DNA from 4 places in the Rhodococcus sp. 24CO genome. Region 1 is predicted to be linked to each of the others. Evidence: riboswitches for the same ligand, from Rfam matches in the RefSeq annotation. Region 1 holds a riboswitch; each other region holds the start of a gene.

Region 1 (4,210 bases):
GCTACTGAACGTGGCGACCGCGCGCCTGCACAAACTGCGGCACACTTCAGCCTTCACTGCCACTGACGCCGTAACGATGACAATCGAACTCGCGGCGGAATTCACGCGAGCGATGGAACCCGATCCGCTCCTACCACCGGAATTACTGCCCACCAACTGGATTGGCAAGCGGGCGCGGTCGATCACTGCGCAGTGCTGGGCGCTTCTGGCACAGGTGGATGGCGCCGACCAACTGCCGTCGCTATTCCACCTCTACGCAGATGCAATCGGCGATCAGGACGCGAGCGTGCGCTGACGCTGCGGCAATCCGAAGCGCCCGAGAACCTCGTCGACAGCTGTGGCCGGAGTCACCAATCCCCGCGACTGCAGCCACGGAATGGTTTCGCCGACAAGATGTTCGAGAGTGCGAGGCAACGACAACGGAAGCAACGTCACACCGTCTGCAACGTCGGCAGCCCGAATATCGGCGATCAAACTGCCGAGACCGGACGGTGTTCCTACGTAGTGCAGCGACGCCGGGATACGCGGGACGTTCAGCGCACTGTCCAACTGCGCCAACTCTTTACGCGCAGCCCGCGCTTCCGGAGCGATCAGGATTTCGAGATCGACCAACACGGCAACAGAGTCAGGATCACGGCCGTCCTCGGCAATCGCCGCACGAATCTGGGCGCGCTGAGCTTGGGCGTCGCGCAGGTCGGTGGCACGGATCCGAATGACATTGACGGGGAAGGCCGTCAGATCGAGAAGGGTGTCACCTTCGGTGAGATCGACCCAGTAATCCGCGCCGATGAGCGGCAGGTTGCCGGGAGCTCCTTCGGCAGCGGGATGGTGGCCGAATCCGGTCAGTTCAACAGCTACGTGCAGGGAATGAGATGCGATAGAAGACATGTGTATCTCCGAAAGTATGGAGGGAGGGGTGAGCGCGAGACGATCGTCAGCTCGTACACATTCCAAACGCCGCAGTTGTCATGTCTGCCATGTTAGTTGCCTATTTCAATCACTGCATCCGGATGTGAGCTCAGACGCATTCGGCTGCGCCGGCGTCGCCGGCGGTGCCACCAAGGAAAGTGCGGGTCTCGGGCACAGGATTCCATGCACCGGCGGTCTTTTCGTAGTTCCAATCACGCTGATTCGAAACCAGGATGCTCACGGCGTTGATCAGGCGGGTGACGTCGTCGGAGCTGCTGCCCAATCCGAGGCTGGCGCGAACGGCACCGCCGGACAGGCCGAGACGTGAGAGCAACGGGTGTGCGCAGAAGCGTCCGTCGCGGACGCCGATGCCATGTTCTGCCGAGAGGAATGCGGCAACCTCGCCGGCTTCGTAGCCGTCGACGGTGAAGGTGACGATTCCGACGGCGTCGGGAGCATCGGCCCACAACCGGAGCAAGTTGACGCCGGCGACGGCGGCCAGTCCGTCGGTCAGCTGAGCGGTGAGCGCCTTCTCGTGCTCCGAGATGGCATCGAAGTCGAGAGCGGTCAGGGCGTCGCAGGCAGCGGCGATTGCAGCAGCACCGAGGACGTTGGGCGAACCGGCCTCGTGACGGGCGGGAGCGCAGGCCCACTCGGTGGATTCCAGCGTCACCTCACGGACAGCGCCACCACCGGCGAGGTACGGCTTGGCCTCGTCGAGCCAGTCGCGGCGACCGACGAGGACGCCGGCACCGAACGGTGCGTACAGCTTGTGTCCGGAGAATGCGAGGTAGTCGACTCCGCAGTCCTGCAGGTCGATACGACGGTGGGGAGCCAACTGCGCAGCGTCGACGAGGATGCGTGCACCACAACGATGTGCAATGTCCGCGAGGCGTGCGATCGGCAGGATCTCGCCGGTCACGTTGGACGCTCCCGTGATGGCGAGGAGTGCGGCGGGCTTGGTGCACAGTTCTGCGATCAGGCGCTCGATGGTTTCTTCGACGGTATCAGCGGCCGTGACGATGCGAGCATCGTTCCAGGGCAACAGGTTTGCGTGATGCTCGACGTCGAGAACGACAGTGCTGCCGGGCACGGACTGAGCGAGAAGATTGAGCGAGTCCGTCGTGTTGCGGGTGAAGACGACAACCTGATCGTCGGCGCAGTTCACGAAGCGGGCAACCGATTCGCGAGCGTTCTCGTAGGTGAGTGTGGAGATCCGCGAGGCGTATCCGGCACCACGGTGGACGCTGGCGTACGTGGGAAGCAGTTCCGCAATGCGGTCGGTGACCTGGGCCAACGCCGGCGCGCTCGCTGCGTAGTCGAAGTTCGCATAGGAACACTCGCCACCCTGGACGAGGGGAACCTGCAGGTCGGCGCCGGAAACCTTGGCGATGGGAGCGGTGCAGGTATCGGCACTCAGAACAGCAGTCATCGAAGACAATCCTCACGTTCAAGGACTCATTCGTTCGGGTGATGTCCCCGGAAGAGTCCGCGCTTGCCGAATCCGTTTTCGGATACAGCCGGGTCGTCACCCGGAGCACCCCACCGCGGAGGAGGGTTGCCGACCAGCAAGCCGGGGCTGAACACTGGTACTCGTGACCTGCAAACGAGAATGACAGGACTCCACCGGCTTGTCAACCCCAGCGCGGAGCGCGCTCTCGATACCGACAAATCGCCCGACGTCTCCTCGTGGTGACCACCATCACGGCAACGTTTCGACTTCCGTGGCACCGCTATCGTCGAGAGCGGCATCCGCGGGCCATAAGCGGTGACCTACAAAATCATTCGCCGAGTTTGACAAATTCGATTCGTTCCGAAGCTCACGAAGATCCTTCGTTCCTTGAATTCCAGAGAGATTCGAACAAATTTCGAACCTGAGATTGCGAAAATCATTTAACAGCAACAAAATACAGGTGAATAGCCGAATAGAGCCGGCATATTCGTCAACACTGCACCACCTTTCATTCATTTGAGTCGACAGAACTGCGCAGCTACGTTGAATTGCAAAGCGATAGCCCGGTCTTTACTGCGATGGTGCGAGCACATGCCCACCTACGCGACCTGTGGCCGCCATACGAGGGCTGAACGCGTCGACGATGTCGCCGGAGTGCGATAGGCACGCTGAACTGTGTGAAGGAGCGAGATGACTGCGGTCAAAAACGCGTGGAAGGGACTACGGAAACCCGTATTCGTCCCGGCATCGATAGTGATCTTCGGGCTGATCGCCTTTGCCGTGATCTACTCCGGGACTGCGTCCGACGCCTTCCAGAGCCTCAACAACGCCATCACCGATGGTGTCGGCTGGTGGTACATCCTGTCCGCCACCGGATTTGTGGTCTTTGCGCTCTACTGCGCGATCAGCCGGATCGGCAACATCAGGCTCGGCCGCGACGACGAACAACCCGAGTTCGGCATGATGTCGTGGTTTGCCATGCTGTTCAGTGCTGGCATGGGCATCGGTCTGGTGTTTTACGGAGTGGCAGAACCACTTTCGCACTACGTGGACCCGCCGGTCGCGGGCCGGGTAGCAGGATCCACCGACGCGGCCGCAAATCAGGCCATGGAACTGACGATGTTCCATTGGGGCCTGCACGCGTGGGCCATCTACGTTGTTGTCGGTCTCGGACTGGCGTACATGACCTACCGCAAGGGTCGCCCGCTCTCGATCCGCTGGCTCCTCGAACCCCTACTCGGACGCGCCCGCATCGAGGGCAAGATCGGGCACGCCATCGACGTCGTCGCGATCGTCGGCACCCTGTTCGGCGTCGCCACCTCGCTCGGATTCGGTGTTCAGCAGATTACCGCCGGCCTCGACTACCTCGGCTGGGTGGAAACCGACAACTGGCTGGTCATCGCCATCATCGTCATCGTGACGGGTATGGCCACCTTCTCCGTGGTCTCCGGTGTCACCAAGGGCCTGAAGTGGCTCTCCAACATCAACATGATGCTCGCTGCAGCGCTGGCCCTGTTCGTCCTGATCCTCGGCCCCACGTTGTTCCTGCTGCAGTCCTGGGTACAGAACCTCGGCGGCTACGTTCAGGCCCTTCCGGAACTGATGCTGCGCACCTCCCCGTTTGCGGAAGACGGCTGGCAGGGCACATGGACCATCTTCTACTGGGGTTGGTGGATGAGCTGGGCACCGTTTGTCGGCATGTTCATCGCACGCATCTCACGTGGTCGCACCATCCGCGAATTCGTCTTCGGTGTGCTGCTGGCCCCGACGCTGGTCGGTTCGTTGTGGTTCACGATCTTCGGTAACTCCGGCATTCTGCGTCAGCGCAACGAGGGCACCATGCTCGAC
Region 2 (4,210 bases), on a different contig from region 1:
TTGTTTAGTGCTACGAAAAGGATCCGTCGTATTTCCGACAAGGGCGGCGACGGATTCCAGAACAATGGTCGGGCGATATGGGTACAGCTCCACGGACGCCGGTGTCGAGATCCCGGTCATGACGAGGATGGTCTGCAAGCCGGCCTCCAGGCCACACACGATGTCGGTGTCCATCCGGTCGCCGATCATCAGGGTGTTGGCTGAATGAGCGCCGATGGACCGCAGTGCGGATCGCATCATGAGGGCATTCGGCTTGCCGACGTAGTACGGGTCGCGTCCCGTGGCTTTGGTGATCAAGGCGGCAACCGAACCGGTGGCAGGCAACGAACCCTCCCGTGAGGGCCCGGTGGCGTCGGGATTGGTGGCAATGAACCGCGAGCCTCGCTCGACCAATCTGATGGCGGTGGTGATGGCCTCGAACGAGTAGGTGCGGGTTTCTCCCAGGACGACGTAATCGGGATCGCTGTCCGTCAGGACGTATCCGATGTCGTGCAGCGCCGTGGTCAGGCCGGATTCGCCGACCACGTACGCGCTGCCTCCCGGTCGTTGATTTGCGAGGAAGGTGGCGGTCGCCAGCGCTGACGTCCAGATGGACTTCTCCGGGATGTCGAGACCGGAGTTGAGTAGACGTGCCCGTAAGTCTCGTGGCGTTCTGATCGAGTTGTTGGTCAGCACCATGTACGGGATGTTGTTCGCTGCAAGTTCGGCGAGGAACGTATCCGCTCCCGGTATCAAGTGTTCTTCGTGAACAAGGACCCCGTCCATGTCCATGAGGTAGGTCCACTGGGTTTCATTCGCGGTTTTGGTCATGCTTCAAGTATGTGGGAACGGCGTCCGGCGTGGGCGGTCAAGCGAGTAGACGCCACAGTCCGATCAGGCCGACGACGACAATCGTGTACCGCAGCGCAGTGGGAGACAGGCGTCGCCCGTAGCGGGCTCCGAGTACACCGCCGCCGAGCGAGCCGACAGCGATCAAACCGGCTGCTGCCCAATTGATCTGGTCGAAGGCCAAGCTGATGTACATCACCGCGGCGACGATGTTGACGAGTAGTGAGAGCAGGTTCTTCGCGCCGTTCATGCGCTGCAGGGTTTCGGGAAGGATGGCACCCATCACACCGATCAGGAGGATGCCCTGTGCGGCGGTGAAATAGCCGCCGTAGATACCGACGGCAAATGTGCCCGCAGTCAGGAGCATCAACCGTGTGGTCGACAACGTTGTCTCTTCGGTCGAGCGCTTCTTCGCCCACGCCTGGATCCGTGGTTGGAGGAGGACGAGAGCGAGCGCCAGGATCAGCAATACCGGAACTATGGTCTCGAACAACTTCTCGGGTAGGTGCATCAGCAACCACGAGCCGAGCAGCGCCCCGGCGAGCGACGCCGGAATCTGCCACCGAAGCCGGTCCCACTGCCCCGACAATTCGCGTCGGTAACCCCAGGTGCCGGAAACACCCCCGGCGACCAGGCCGACGGCATTGGACATCGTCGCGGTGACCGGAGGCATGCCGAAAGCCACGAGCGTGGGGAACGTGATCAGAGTTCCACTGCCCACCACGGCGTTGATCGCCCCGGCACCGATACCTGCCACGAGAATAAAAAATGCGTCCAGTCCGCTCACTCCGCAGACGGTACTGCAGGGCGATTCGGGGGTGAGCGGTGGCTCGCGGGCGCCGGATGCGGCTCATCTATTCAACACTGCCTTCGCCGCTTTCGGGAGGCTTGCGATCAGCCTGATTTCAACATGCATAGTTCCCTATTTCCCTTGTCTCGCAGGGAAATACAACATTTGACGACCGGGGATTCTGCGTCTACTCTTTGCTCACCATCTCGAGCGACCGAGAGACCTGGCTCATCGACGTCGCAGCAACCCCCCGAGTAATCGGGAGCGGGTGCTTTCTGCCAGGACCGATGGAAGGCATCACATGGGTATCACTCGCTGCGCCGGTATTGCTTCGTGCGCCGGTTCGAACGCGTACGCACCGCACCGTCGACGTCACATCGACCTGCGTCGTACCGCATCGTGTCACTGTCGCTGACCGAAATTCTCTGCACTGGAAATTCGTCGCGCAGCAATCCCATATTCCGAAAGGTCTATTTTGTGATGTCCACTCCGTCAGGCAGCGCGCCGTGAGCGCGCCCACCGAGGTCCGCCCCGAGAAGTCGGTAGCCGAGCCTCAGCTTTCCGACTCGGAACTTGTTGTTGCCCGCACCTGGCATCCGTTCCAATGGGTGGTCAGTGCGATAGTACTGATCCTGCTGGCCCAGTTCATTCATGGTCTTGTGGTGAATCCCGGCTGGGACTGGCCGACGTTCGCGCAGTACTTCACCGCGAAGTCGGTGCTTGCCGCATTGTGGGTGACGATCAAACTGACCTTGTGGGGAACGATCCTCGGGTTCGGACTCGGAGTCGTGCTGGCGCTTGGTCGACTGTCGAATAATCCGGTTCTGCAGGTGATCGCCTGGACTTATATCTGGGCGTTCCGCTCGATTCCACTGATCGTGCAGTTGCTCTTCTGGTTCAACATCACCTATCTCTACCAAACGCTCTCTCTCGGAATACCGTTCGGGCCGGAATTCTTCACGTTTCAGACCAGCGGAGTCATCGGCGGATTCACCGCAGCTGTCATCGGTTTAGCGCTGCATCAGGCTGCGTACTCCGCGGAGATCATCCGCTCCGGCATAATCTCGGTGGATCACGGGCAGATCGAAGCTGCTCATTCGCTCGGGATTCCTCGCCGACGCCAGTTCTTCAAGATCATTCTGCCGCAGGCGATGCGGGCGATTCTTCCCAATGCCGCGAACGAAGTGATCGGGTTGTTCAAGGGGACGTCTATCGTCTCGACGATGGCAATCGCCGAACTGTTCTACCAAGTACAGGTCATCTTCGGGCGCAACGGACGAGTGGTGCCGCTCCTGATGGTTGCAACACTCTGGTACATCATCCTCACGACGCTGCTCTCGATCGGCCAGTACTACGTCGAACGTCATTACGCTCGCGGCTCGGCGCGAGCACTTCCGTTGACGCCTCTGCAGAAGGCGCGCAACAAATTCAACGAGATTCGTGATGCGCGTCTCGACATTCCGAGGGGTGCGACCCGATGACCGCGGAATTGATCGAAGACAACGTCTACGCCGTCGAGGCGCGGGGCATCCACAAGTCGTTCGGTTCACTGGAAGTGCTTGCCGGCGTGGATCTCCTGGTCCGCAAGGGCGAGGTGACCGTCATTCTCGGGCCGTCGGGTTCGGGAAAATCCACTCTGCTGCGCACCCTGAATCACCTGGAGAAGGTCGACCGGGGAACAGTGCGGATCGACGGGGAACTGATCGGATACCGGCGCAAGGGAAATCGGCTACACGAACTGCGCGATCGCGAAATCCTGAAGCAACGCTCGCACATCGGTTTCGTGTTCCAGAACTTCAACCTGTTTCCCCATCTCACCGCTCTCGAAAATGTAGTGGAAGCCCCGCTGTCGGCGCAGAAGCGTGATCGCGAAGACGTGTACCGAGAGGCGCGGATCTTACTCGAACGAGTCGGTGTGGGAGACAAAGCCGATCAGTATCCACGTCAACTCTCCGGTGGCCAACAGCAGCGAGTTGCCATTGCTCGAGCCTTGGCACTGCGGCCGGCGGTGATTCTCTTCGACGAACCGACGTCGGCACTGGACCCGGAACTGGTTGGTGAAGTTCTCGAAGTTCTTGCCCAACTCGCTCGTGACGGTGCCACGTTGATCATCGTCACGCACGAAGTCGGCTTCGCCCGCGAGGTAGCGGACACCGCAGTCTTCATGGACGGCGGCGTCATCGTCGAACAGGGCCCGCCCTCGCAGGTGATCGACAATCCCGTCCACGAACGAACCAAAGCTTTTCTCTCCCGCGTCCTCTGACGACACGGTCGACGGTTATGACGCCGTCACCACACAGACACTTCCCCGAAAGGCACACACTGATGTTCTCTCGATCCCGCCGCGCCACGTTTCTGATCTCGGCTCTCGCCACTGTCGGACTGCTCAGCGCTGGATGCAGCAGTGCGGACGCGGAGTCCGACGGCAGCCAGGTCACTGCAGCCGCGGGTTACAACCTCACCGCAGAGCAGAATCGCATCACCACCGCGAAAGTCGATTCCATCGCTGCCGAGGTGCCTGCGGACATCCGCGACAGCGGCACCCTGCGAGTGACCGGTAGCGCCGGATCTGCTCCGCCGCTTCGCTTCTAC
Region 3 (4,210 bases), on a different contig from region 1:
GCGACCAATGCGAATGCACTCCGCCATCCCAAGGTCTGCCCGAGCCATGCGGCAGCCGGCACACCGACGACGTTGGCGACGGAGAGACCCATCATCACCATGGCAACGGCTTTGGCACGTTTACCCGGTTCAGCCAGGTGCGCCGCAACGAGGGCGGCAACACCGAAGTAGGCACCGTGCGGCAACCCGGCGACAAACCGGGCGAGCATCAGCGTGGTGTACGACGGCGCGAACACCGACGCGGCATTGCCCACCGTGAACGCGATCATGAGCGCGATCAGCAATGTGCGTCGCGGGATCCGAGCAGTCAGCGCCGCGATGAGCGGCGCGCCGACCACAACACCGAGCGCATACGCGGAAATGACATGACCGGCGGTGGGCTCGGACACCCCCAACCCGGTTGCCATCTCCGGCAGGAGACCCATTGCCACGAACTCGGTGGTGCCGATTCCGAATCCGCCGAGTGCCAACGCGAGCATCGCCGGACCCCTGGCAGACCGAGCCCCGGATGTCGGGGCATCAGGGCGGGAGAGGGTAGACGAAGTCACTGGTCAATTGTGGTCGCACCCTTGGTTGAACTTCCAAGTGAGAGCGGGTGAGTTCGCTCACGTGAGACTGCAGACACAGAGCAGACACAGATGGGACGCCCGGAGTCCGGGCGTCCCATCTGGAAAGTGCAGCTGTGGAACTTACTACTTGGCTGCCATCGACTTCTGCAGGTTCACATCGAGCGCACCGAGGAATTCTTCGGTGGTCAGGTAACCCTGGTCGCCGCCGACCAGCATCGAGAGGTCCTTGGTCATCTGGCCGCTTTCGACGGTCTTGATGACAACGTCTTCGAGCTGCTGCGCGAAGCCGATGACCTCAGGGGTGTTGTCGAGCTTGCCGCGGTGCTCGAGCCCACGGGTCCACGCGAAGATGGACGCGATCGGGTTGGTCGAGGTGGGCTTGCCCTGCTGGTGCTGACGGTAGTGACGCGTGACGGTGCCGTGAGCAGCCTCTGCCTCACAGGTCTTTCCGTCCGGTGTCAGCAGAACCGACGTCATGAGGCCGAGCGAGCCGAAGCCCTGAGCCACTGTGTCGGACTGGACGTCGCCGTCGTAGTTCTTGCATGCCCAGACGTAGCCGCCCTCCCACTTGAGTGCGGAAGCGACCATGTCGTCGATGAGGCGGTGTTCGTAGGTCAGACCAGCGGCATCGAACTCAGCCTTGAACTCGGTCTCGTAGACGTGCTGGAAGATGTCCTTGAAGGCACCGTCGTACGCCTTGAGAATGGTGTTCTTGGTGGACAGATACACCGGGTAGTTCTGCTGCAGACCATAGGTGAGCGACGCACGAGCGAAGTCACGGATGGAATCGTTGAAGTTGTACTGCCCCTGGACGATGCCGCCATTCTCGGGGAAGTTGACCAGTTCGTGCTCGATCGGTGCGCTTCCGTCCTCAGGCGTGTAGGTGATCATCACCTTGCCGGGGCCGGGGACCTTGAAGTCTGTGGCGCGGTACTGGTCACCGAATGCGTGACGGCCGATGATGATCGGCTTGGTCCAGCCCGGGACGAGTCGCGGAACGTTCGAGATGATGATCGGTGCGCGGAAGATCGTGCCGCCGAGAATGTTGCGGATCGTTCCGTTCGGGGAACGCCACATCTTCTTGAGACCGAATTCCTCGACACGAGCCTCGTCCGGCGTGATGGTGGCGCACTTGACGCCCACGCCGTGCTTCTGGATCGCGTGTGCGGCGTCGATGGTGACCTGGTCATCCGTCTCGTCGCGGTATTCGATACCGAGGTCGTAGTACTCGAGGTTCACATCGAGGTACGGGTGGATCAACTTGTCTTTGATGAACTGCCAGATAATGCGTGTCATCTCGTCGCCGTCGAGTTCGACGACGGTGCCCTCAACCTTTATTTTGGACATGGGTGCTTCGCGTCCTCCTAGGAAGTTTCCCCTGGTTACACGGTTGCGGTCACACTTTGTGAGTGAGTCCGCGAACGGTTCGATTATCAAACCTAGACTGTGTGGACTGATCCCGGGAGATGAGTCCCAAACAAGACAAGCGTACTGCTAACCCTGGGAGCCGCAACCGGCAGCCCCTCCTCCAAGTCACTACTCGTCGGTAACTTTTGCCTGCTAGCGGGCACCCTCACGTCGAATGGCGACTGGTGACACCGCACACTTCGACCCGCGTCATCCTTCGGCTTCACTCCCGGTAGAATTCAGCTCGGTCATGAGTACCAGCGTCAAGCCCCGGCTCGCTGGACGGCAACCCTCCAACCGCGGTGGGGTGCCCCGGGTGATGACCAGGTCGCCTCGAGGCGAAACTGCGCAATTGCAGTTTCACCGGATTTCCAGGCGACAAGCGCGGGTCCGACAGGGACGGACCCCAGACCGGGCCGAGCCCCACGGAGGTTTTTCAGTATGTGTCGCACTTGTAGATAGACCCCAGCACGGGGCGGCGATCATTCGCCCCCGTCCGACAGCTATCCGTCAGACCACTGGAGTACACAAATCATGACCGACATCTCAGCTAACTGGTCCTTCGAGACCAAGCAGGTCCACGCCGGACAAACCGCAGACACCGCCACCAACGCGCGCGCACTGCCGATCTACCAGACCACCAGCTACGTCTTCGACAGCACCGACCACGCCGCCGCGTTGTTCGGTCTGGCTGAGCCGGGCAACATCTACACGCGCATCATGAACCCGACGCAGGACGCCGTCGAGCAGCGCATCGCTGCACTCGAAGGTGGTGTCGCGGCACTCCTCCTGTCCTCGGGTCAGGCTGCCGAAACCCTCGCAATCCTCAACCTCGCAGAGGCCGGAGACCATATCGTTGCCAGCCCCTACCTGTACGGCGGCACCTACAACCTCCTGCACTACACGCTTCGCAAGCTCGGCATCGAAGTCACGTTCGTCGAGGATCCCGACAACCTCGACCACTGGCGCGAAGCCATCCGCCCGAACACCAAGGCATTTTTCGGCGAAACGATCGCAAATCCCAAGAACCACATCCTCGACATCCCCGGGATCTCAGCGGTGGCTCATGAGAACGGCCTCCCCCTGATCGTCGACAACACCGTCGCGACGCCCTACTTGCTTCGCCCCCTCGAACACGGCGCCGACATCGTCCTGCACTCCGCCACCAAATACCTCGGCGGACACGGCACGGCTATCGCCGGCGTCATCGTCGACGGCGGTACTTTCGACTGGACGCAAGGCCGGCACACCAACTTCACCACCCCCGACCCGAGCTACCACGGCGTCACCTTCGCCGACCTCGGCGCACCCGCCTACGTTCTCAAGGCGCGTGTACAACTGCTGCGCGACCTCGGCTCCGCCGTCGCACCGTTCAACGCGTTCCTCATCGCCCAGGGCATCGAAACGTTGAGCCTGCGCATCGAGCGCCATGTCTCCAACGCTCAGCAGGTGGCCGAATTCCTCGAAGGCCACCAGGCCGTCGCGTCCGTCTCCTACGCCGGACTCCCCTCCTCGCCGTGGTACGAACGCGGAAAGCAGCTGACCCCCAAGGGAACCGGCGCCATCGTCACGTTCGAACTACCCGGCGGCGTCGACGCCGGCAAGAAGTTCGTCAACGCCCTGACGCTGCACAGCCACGTCGCCAACATCGGTGACGTCCGCTCCCTCGTCATCCACCCCGCCTCCACCACTCACGCCCAACTCACCCCCGAGGAACAACTCGCCGCCGGCGTCACCCCCGGTCTCGTCCGCCTCGCCGTCGGAATCGAAGGCATCGCCGACATCCTCGCCGATCTCGAAACCGGCCTCACCGCGGCGGCAGCGTCTTGACCGTCAACGAGGCTCAGACACCGGTCGCGGATGTCCTGCCGCCCCCGGACGGCCGAGTCGGAACCGTCGACATCGGCTCGCTGCAACTCGAGAACGGCGCGGTGCTGCCGTCGGTATCGCTTGCGGTTCAACGGTGGGGCGAACTGTCCCCGAACCGCGACAACGTCGTGCTCGTGGAACATGCATTGACCGGCGACTCACACGTCACCGGTCCGTCGTCCGAGAATCAGCCGTCACCCGGTTGGTGGAACGGAATGGTTGGCCCGGGCGAACCTGTCGACACAGGCGAATGGTGTGTCATCGCCACCAATGTTCTGGGCGGTTGTCGCGGCACCACCGGTCCGAGTTCCCTTGCCGAGGACGGCAAACCGTGGGGTAGCCGGTTTCCCGGCATCTCCATTCGG
Region 4 (4,210 bases), on a different contig from region 1:
TCTCATCGGATCGGAGACCGACTTCGCCTACCTGATCGGCGATGTACTCGGGTTGAAGGTAGACCTGCAGACGGCTGACTGGGCACAGAACTTCGTCCGGATCGACTCTGGTGAAGCCGACGCGTTCCTCTCCAATGTGACTGTCACAGAGGAACGTAAGGAGAAGTACGACTTTGCCACCTACCGCCTCGATACCCTCGCGTTCGAGGCCAAAAAGGGTGCCGGGGTCTCCATCACGGAACCCAAGGACATTGCGGGTCTGAAGATCGCGGTGGGTTCCGGGACCAATCAGGAAGCGCTGCTGGTCAAGTGGAACGAGCAGAACGTCGCGGCCGGTCTGGCACCTACCGATATCTCCTACTATCAGAACACCACTGACTACTACCTCCCGCTGCAGTCCGGTCGCATCGATGCTTACTTCGGACCGAACCCGTCGTCGCAGTTCCATGCCAAGCAGTCGGGTGAAACCGAGGTGGTCGGGGAATTCTCCGGTGCGGGCGACACCCTGCAAGGACAGATCGCCGTGCTGGTGAAGAAGGACAACGGCCTGATCAAGGCAATCAACGACGCCATCAACCACACCATCGAGAACGGCACGTACCAGCAGATTCTCGAGCGCTGGAACATCACCGGTGAAGCCGTCGACACGTCGCTGATCAACCCGCCCGGCCTTCCGAAGACCAAGTGAGCATCCGCAAATGAGTGAGATCTTCGATGCGATCGTCATCGGCGGAGGGCTTGTCGGGTCCTCTGCCGCGTGGCGGCTCGCGGCGCGCGGGCACAGCGTCGTGCAGCTCGAGCAGTTCACGCCGGGGCACAAGCACGGTGCGTCCCATGGCACGTCACGTATCTACCGGCAGGCATACGACAATCACCTGTACACCGCGCTGGCAGCGTCGGCCCTTCCGCTGTGGCAGGAGTTGGAAACAACAACGGACATCGGGTTTCTGGAACTGACGGGCGCCGTCGACCATGGGCTGCCCGTTGCCGTCCTGACCAAGTCGCGGGTGCTTGTCGAAGCGGGTATCAAGGGCGAGATCCTCACTCCAGCCGAAGCGTCGGCCCGCTGGCCGGGGCTGCGATTCGATACAACCGTCCTGCATCACCGCGATGCGGGCAGGCTGCACGCGGACCGCGCCGTCGTTGCACTCGAAGCGGGTTCACGGTTCGAGGGCGCTGACGTCCGCCACAACACGCGGGTCCAGGCAGTTGCCGAGGCGTCGTACGGCGTCGACGTGATCACGGACGACGGGACGCTGCGAGCGCGGCACGTAGTGATTGCCGCCGGCGCGTGGACCGCGGAATTGATCGAGCGAAGCGAACTCGGCGCACAGGTCGTGTTGCCGACTTTGCGTACGACGCAGGAACAACCGGCACATTTTGCGCCCCTCGATCCTGGAACGGAGTGGCCGAGCTTTGTTCATCATCCCGGTGCAGAGCTGGACACAGCCGGGATCTACGGACTCGGTTCCGAAGACGGCATCAAGATCGGCGAGCATGCGACGGGGCCGGAGGTGACTCCGCAGACTCGTAGCTACACGCCCGACATCGCCGGCGAACAGCGTCTGGTCGACTATGCCGAAGCGTGGTTGCCGGGTGTCGATTCAACCCAGGTCGAGTCCCTGACCTGCCTGTACACCAGCACACCTGACAGCAATTTTGTGATCGACAGGGTCGGTGCGATCACCGTCGCCGCAGGTTTCTCCGGACACGGATTCAAATTCGGGCCGGCGTTGGGTGAGCTGGTGGCCGATCTGGTGGAAGGAAATACTCTGTCGCCGCAGCAATTCCAGCTAGGGGTGCGGTGAATGCGGCGCAAGGAAACCGAAAGGAAGGTCACATGAGTGTCGAGATTGCGGGAATCGGCGGCGTAGAGGTGCGGTCGGTGTCGCAGAACGATCCGCTGGCAGCTCCGCTCATCGCGGAATTGGCGGTGGAATACAGTTCGCGATACGGCGGTACGCGTGACGAGGTGTTCGAAGATCTCACAACCTATCCGGCCGAGGAGTTTGCACCGCCGCACGGAGCGTTGCTGGTTCTCACGCTCGGTGATCAAGCCATCGCCGGTGGCGCGTTTCGTCAATTCGATTCCACAACAGCCGAACTGAAAAGAATCTGGACGTCGGCTGCTTTTCGTCAGCGTGGCCTCGGAAAGATCGTTGTCCGGGAGTTGGAGTCCGAGATCGCAGCTCGGGGATACAACCGGGTCTATCTCACAACCGGTCCACGCCAACCCGAAGCGGTCGCGCTCTACCTGTCATGTGGCTACGCGCCGCTGTACGACACCGCGCTGTCACCGCTCGACGTGGGAATTCACCCATTCGAGAAGAAGCTACGGGTACGGCATGACTACGACCGGCGGGTATCGGCATGAGCGCGGCGCGGTTCCCGAAAATGTGGCGTAGCCTGCAATTCCTACTGAACGAGTTGACAACTCGCGATCATCTCGTAGACTTGCGAACGACCATCTCGAGCGACAGAGAGACCTGGCTCAATGAAGTCGCAGCAACCCTTCGCGTCATCGCGTGAGGGTGCTACCGCCAGGATCGATGGAGGAATGCAGTAATGAAGGCAGTTGAAGGCGGTTTCGCTACCGCGTGGTCGCGTCGTCACGTAGACCTGTGCCGCACAGCAGGATCGTTCTGTACTCACTGACCATGGCCGCGATGTTTACCGTCGTAGTTGACCCTGGTCAGTCTCTCGAGGCTCCCGTACGTGGGTAAGCCTGTTTTCTCTTCTCTTCGTAGCTGATTCGTGCTTGCTTGCCCCGTACTCCGGTGGTGGCAAGCGCGCTTTTCCGCATGCCTCTTTAGGAGTTCTTGGTGTCTTCACGCTCAATCGGTGCACGCTCACGCGTCACCGTCGCCGCTGGTATCGGCGCTATTTCGGTTCTCGGCACCGTACTTGCCGGTTGCAGCACCAGTAGTGGTGACACCAGCGCCGACGCCGGGCCGGCCCAGTCGGGTGGAACCCTGCGCTACGGACTCTCGACGGCGCCCACCTGCGCTGACCCTGCACAGGCAGGTACGAATCAGACTGTGTATGTCACTCGTACCGTGGTGGATTCGCTGACCGACCAGGATCCGGAGACAGGTGAGATCACGCCGTGGCTGGCAAAAAGTTGGGACATCAGCCCCGATGCCGCTAGCTTCACGTTCACGCTGCGCGACGGTGTCACGTTCAGTGACGGTACGCCGGTGACGGCAGAGTCGGTCAAGAAGAACTTCGACGTGGTCAAGGATCTGGGCCCGAACGCCGCCCTGGCGAAGAGCTACCTGTCCTCGTACACCGGCACGGATGTCGTCGACGCCCACACCGCCAAGGTCAACTTCTCCGGTCCCAATGTTCAGTTCCTGCAGGCAACTTCGACGCCGCAGCTCGGCATTCTGGCGGACTCGACCACGGCACTACCGTCGGAGCAGCGTTGCGCCGGGGCTGCGGTTGTGGGATCCGGCCCGTTTGTCTACACGGACTGGCAGCAGGATCGATCGGTCGCGATCGAGAAGCGCGCCGGATACAACTGGTCGTCGGATGTGACCGGTCATCAGGGGGAGGCGTATCTGGACGGCGTCAACTTCACTGTTGTTCCGGAGTCGGGAGTGCGTGCAGGCAGCGTCGCCTCGGGGCAACTCGACGCGGTCAGTGACGCATTGACGCAGGACGCTCCGCAGATCGAAGCGGCAGGCGGACGCATTCTCACTCGGCCCAATCCCGGGGTGAGCTTCTTCTTCCAGCCCAACGTGAGCCGCGGTGTTCTCGCCGATCAGGCTGTGCGCCAAGCGATCATCCCCGCGATCAACCGGCAGGAACTTGTCGACACGGTCCTGGATCCGTCGTTCTTCCCGGCGACGAGCCCACTGGCGCACACCACACCGCTCTATGCCGATCAATCAGGTGTCGTGACCTATGACGCCGACAAAGCGGAAAAGCTACTCGATGCGGCAGGGTGGAAGGCCGGTTCCGACGGAGTACGTGAGAAGGACGGCCAGAAACTGACTTTCGCGATTTCCTTCAGCCCGGCGTTCGCCGGCAACCAGGCAATCCTCGAGCTGGTTCAGCAGCAGCTGCGGAAGGTGGGTGTGGATGCGAGGCTCAACCTGCTGTCCAACGGGGAACTCACCGAGAAGCAGACTTCGGGTGATTACGATGCCGTGTACTACAACTCCACCCGTGCCGATGCGGACATCCTTCGGGCGTCCTTCGGCCTCGA

Evidence for each region. Region 1 has a riboswitch for S-adenosylmethionine ahead of V2B23_RS15435 (aminotransferase class V-fold PLP-dependent enzyme). Riboswitches for the same ligand answer to the same signal wherever they lie in the genome.
Region 2: linked by a shared signal. The riboswitch ahead of V2B23_RS20430 (amino acid ABC transporter permease) and the one ahead of V2B23_RS15435 (aminotransferase class V-fold PLP-dependent enzyme) in region 1 are both predicted to bind S-adenosylmethionine.
Region 3: linked by a shared signal. The riboswitch ahead of V2B23_RS19920 (bifunctional o-acetylhomoserine/o-acetylserine sulfhydrylase) and the one ahead of V2B23_RS15435 (aminotransferase class V-fold PLP-dependent enzyme) in region 1 are both predicted to bind S-adenosylmethionine.
Region 4: linked by a shared signal. The riboswitch ahead of V2B23_RS20455 (putative leader peptide) and the one ahead of V2B23_RS15435 (aminotransferase class V-fold PLP-dependent enzyme) in region 1 are both predicted to bind S-adenosylmethionine.

Annotation. Positions count from the first base shown of each region.
Region 1 is NZ_JAZFNF010000005.1:538,756-542,965, forward strand. Features, by position in the region: gene V2B23_RS15425 (PaaX family transcriptional regulator C-terminal domain-containing protein) at 1-295, shown strand, start outside; gene V2B23_RS15430 (hypothetical protein) at 274-888, opposite strand; gene V2B23_RS15435 (aminotransferase class V-fold PLP-dependent enzyme) at 1,019-2,341, opposite strand; SAM riboswitch class IV at 2,396-2,510, opposite strand; gene V2B23_RS15440 (BCCT family transporter) at 3,053-4,210, shown strand, end outside.
Region 2 is NZ_JAZFNF010000008.1:49,321-53,530, forward strand. Features, by position in the region: gene V2B23_RS20420 (HAD-IIA family hydrolase) at 1-810, opposite strand, end outside; gene V2B23_RS20425 (sulfite exporter TauE/SafE family protein) at 848-1,615, opposite strand; SAM riboswitch class I at 1,817-1,912, shown strand; gene V2B23_RS20430 (amino acid ABC transporter permease) at 2,125-3,099, shown strand; gene V2B23_RS20435 (amino acid ABC transporter ATP-binding protein) at 3,096-3,881, shown strand; gene V2B23_RS20440 (ABC transporter substrate-binding protein) at 3,944-4,210, shown strand, end outside.
Region 3 is NZ_JAZFNF010000007.1:450,943-455,152, forward strand. Features, by position in the region: gene V2B23_RS19910 (MFS transporter) at 1-479, opposite strand, end outside; gene V2B23_RS19915 (NADP-dependent isocitrate dehydrogenase) at 693-1,916, opposite strand; SAM riboswitch class IV at 2,223-2,367, shown strand; gene V2B23_RS19920 (bifunctional o-acetylhomoserine/o-acetylserine sulfhydrylase) at 2,511-3,806, shown strand; gene metX (homoserine O-acetyltransferase MetX) at 3,803-4,210, shown strand, end outside.
Region 4 is NZ_JAZFNF010000008.1:53,548-57,757, forward strand. Features, by position in the region: gene V2B23_RS20440 (ABC transporter substrate-binding protein) at 1-688, shown strand, start outside; gene V2B23_RS20445 (FAD-dependent oxidoreductase) at 699-1,808, shown strand; gene V2B23_RS20450 (GNAT family N-acetyltransferase) at 1,841-2,374, shown strand; SAM riboswitch class I at 2,462-2,556, shown strand; gene V2B23_RS20455 (putative leader peptide) at 2,566-2,655, shown strand; gene V2B23_RS20460 (ABC transporter substrate-binding protein) at 2,823-4,210, shown strand, end outside.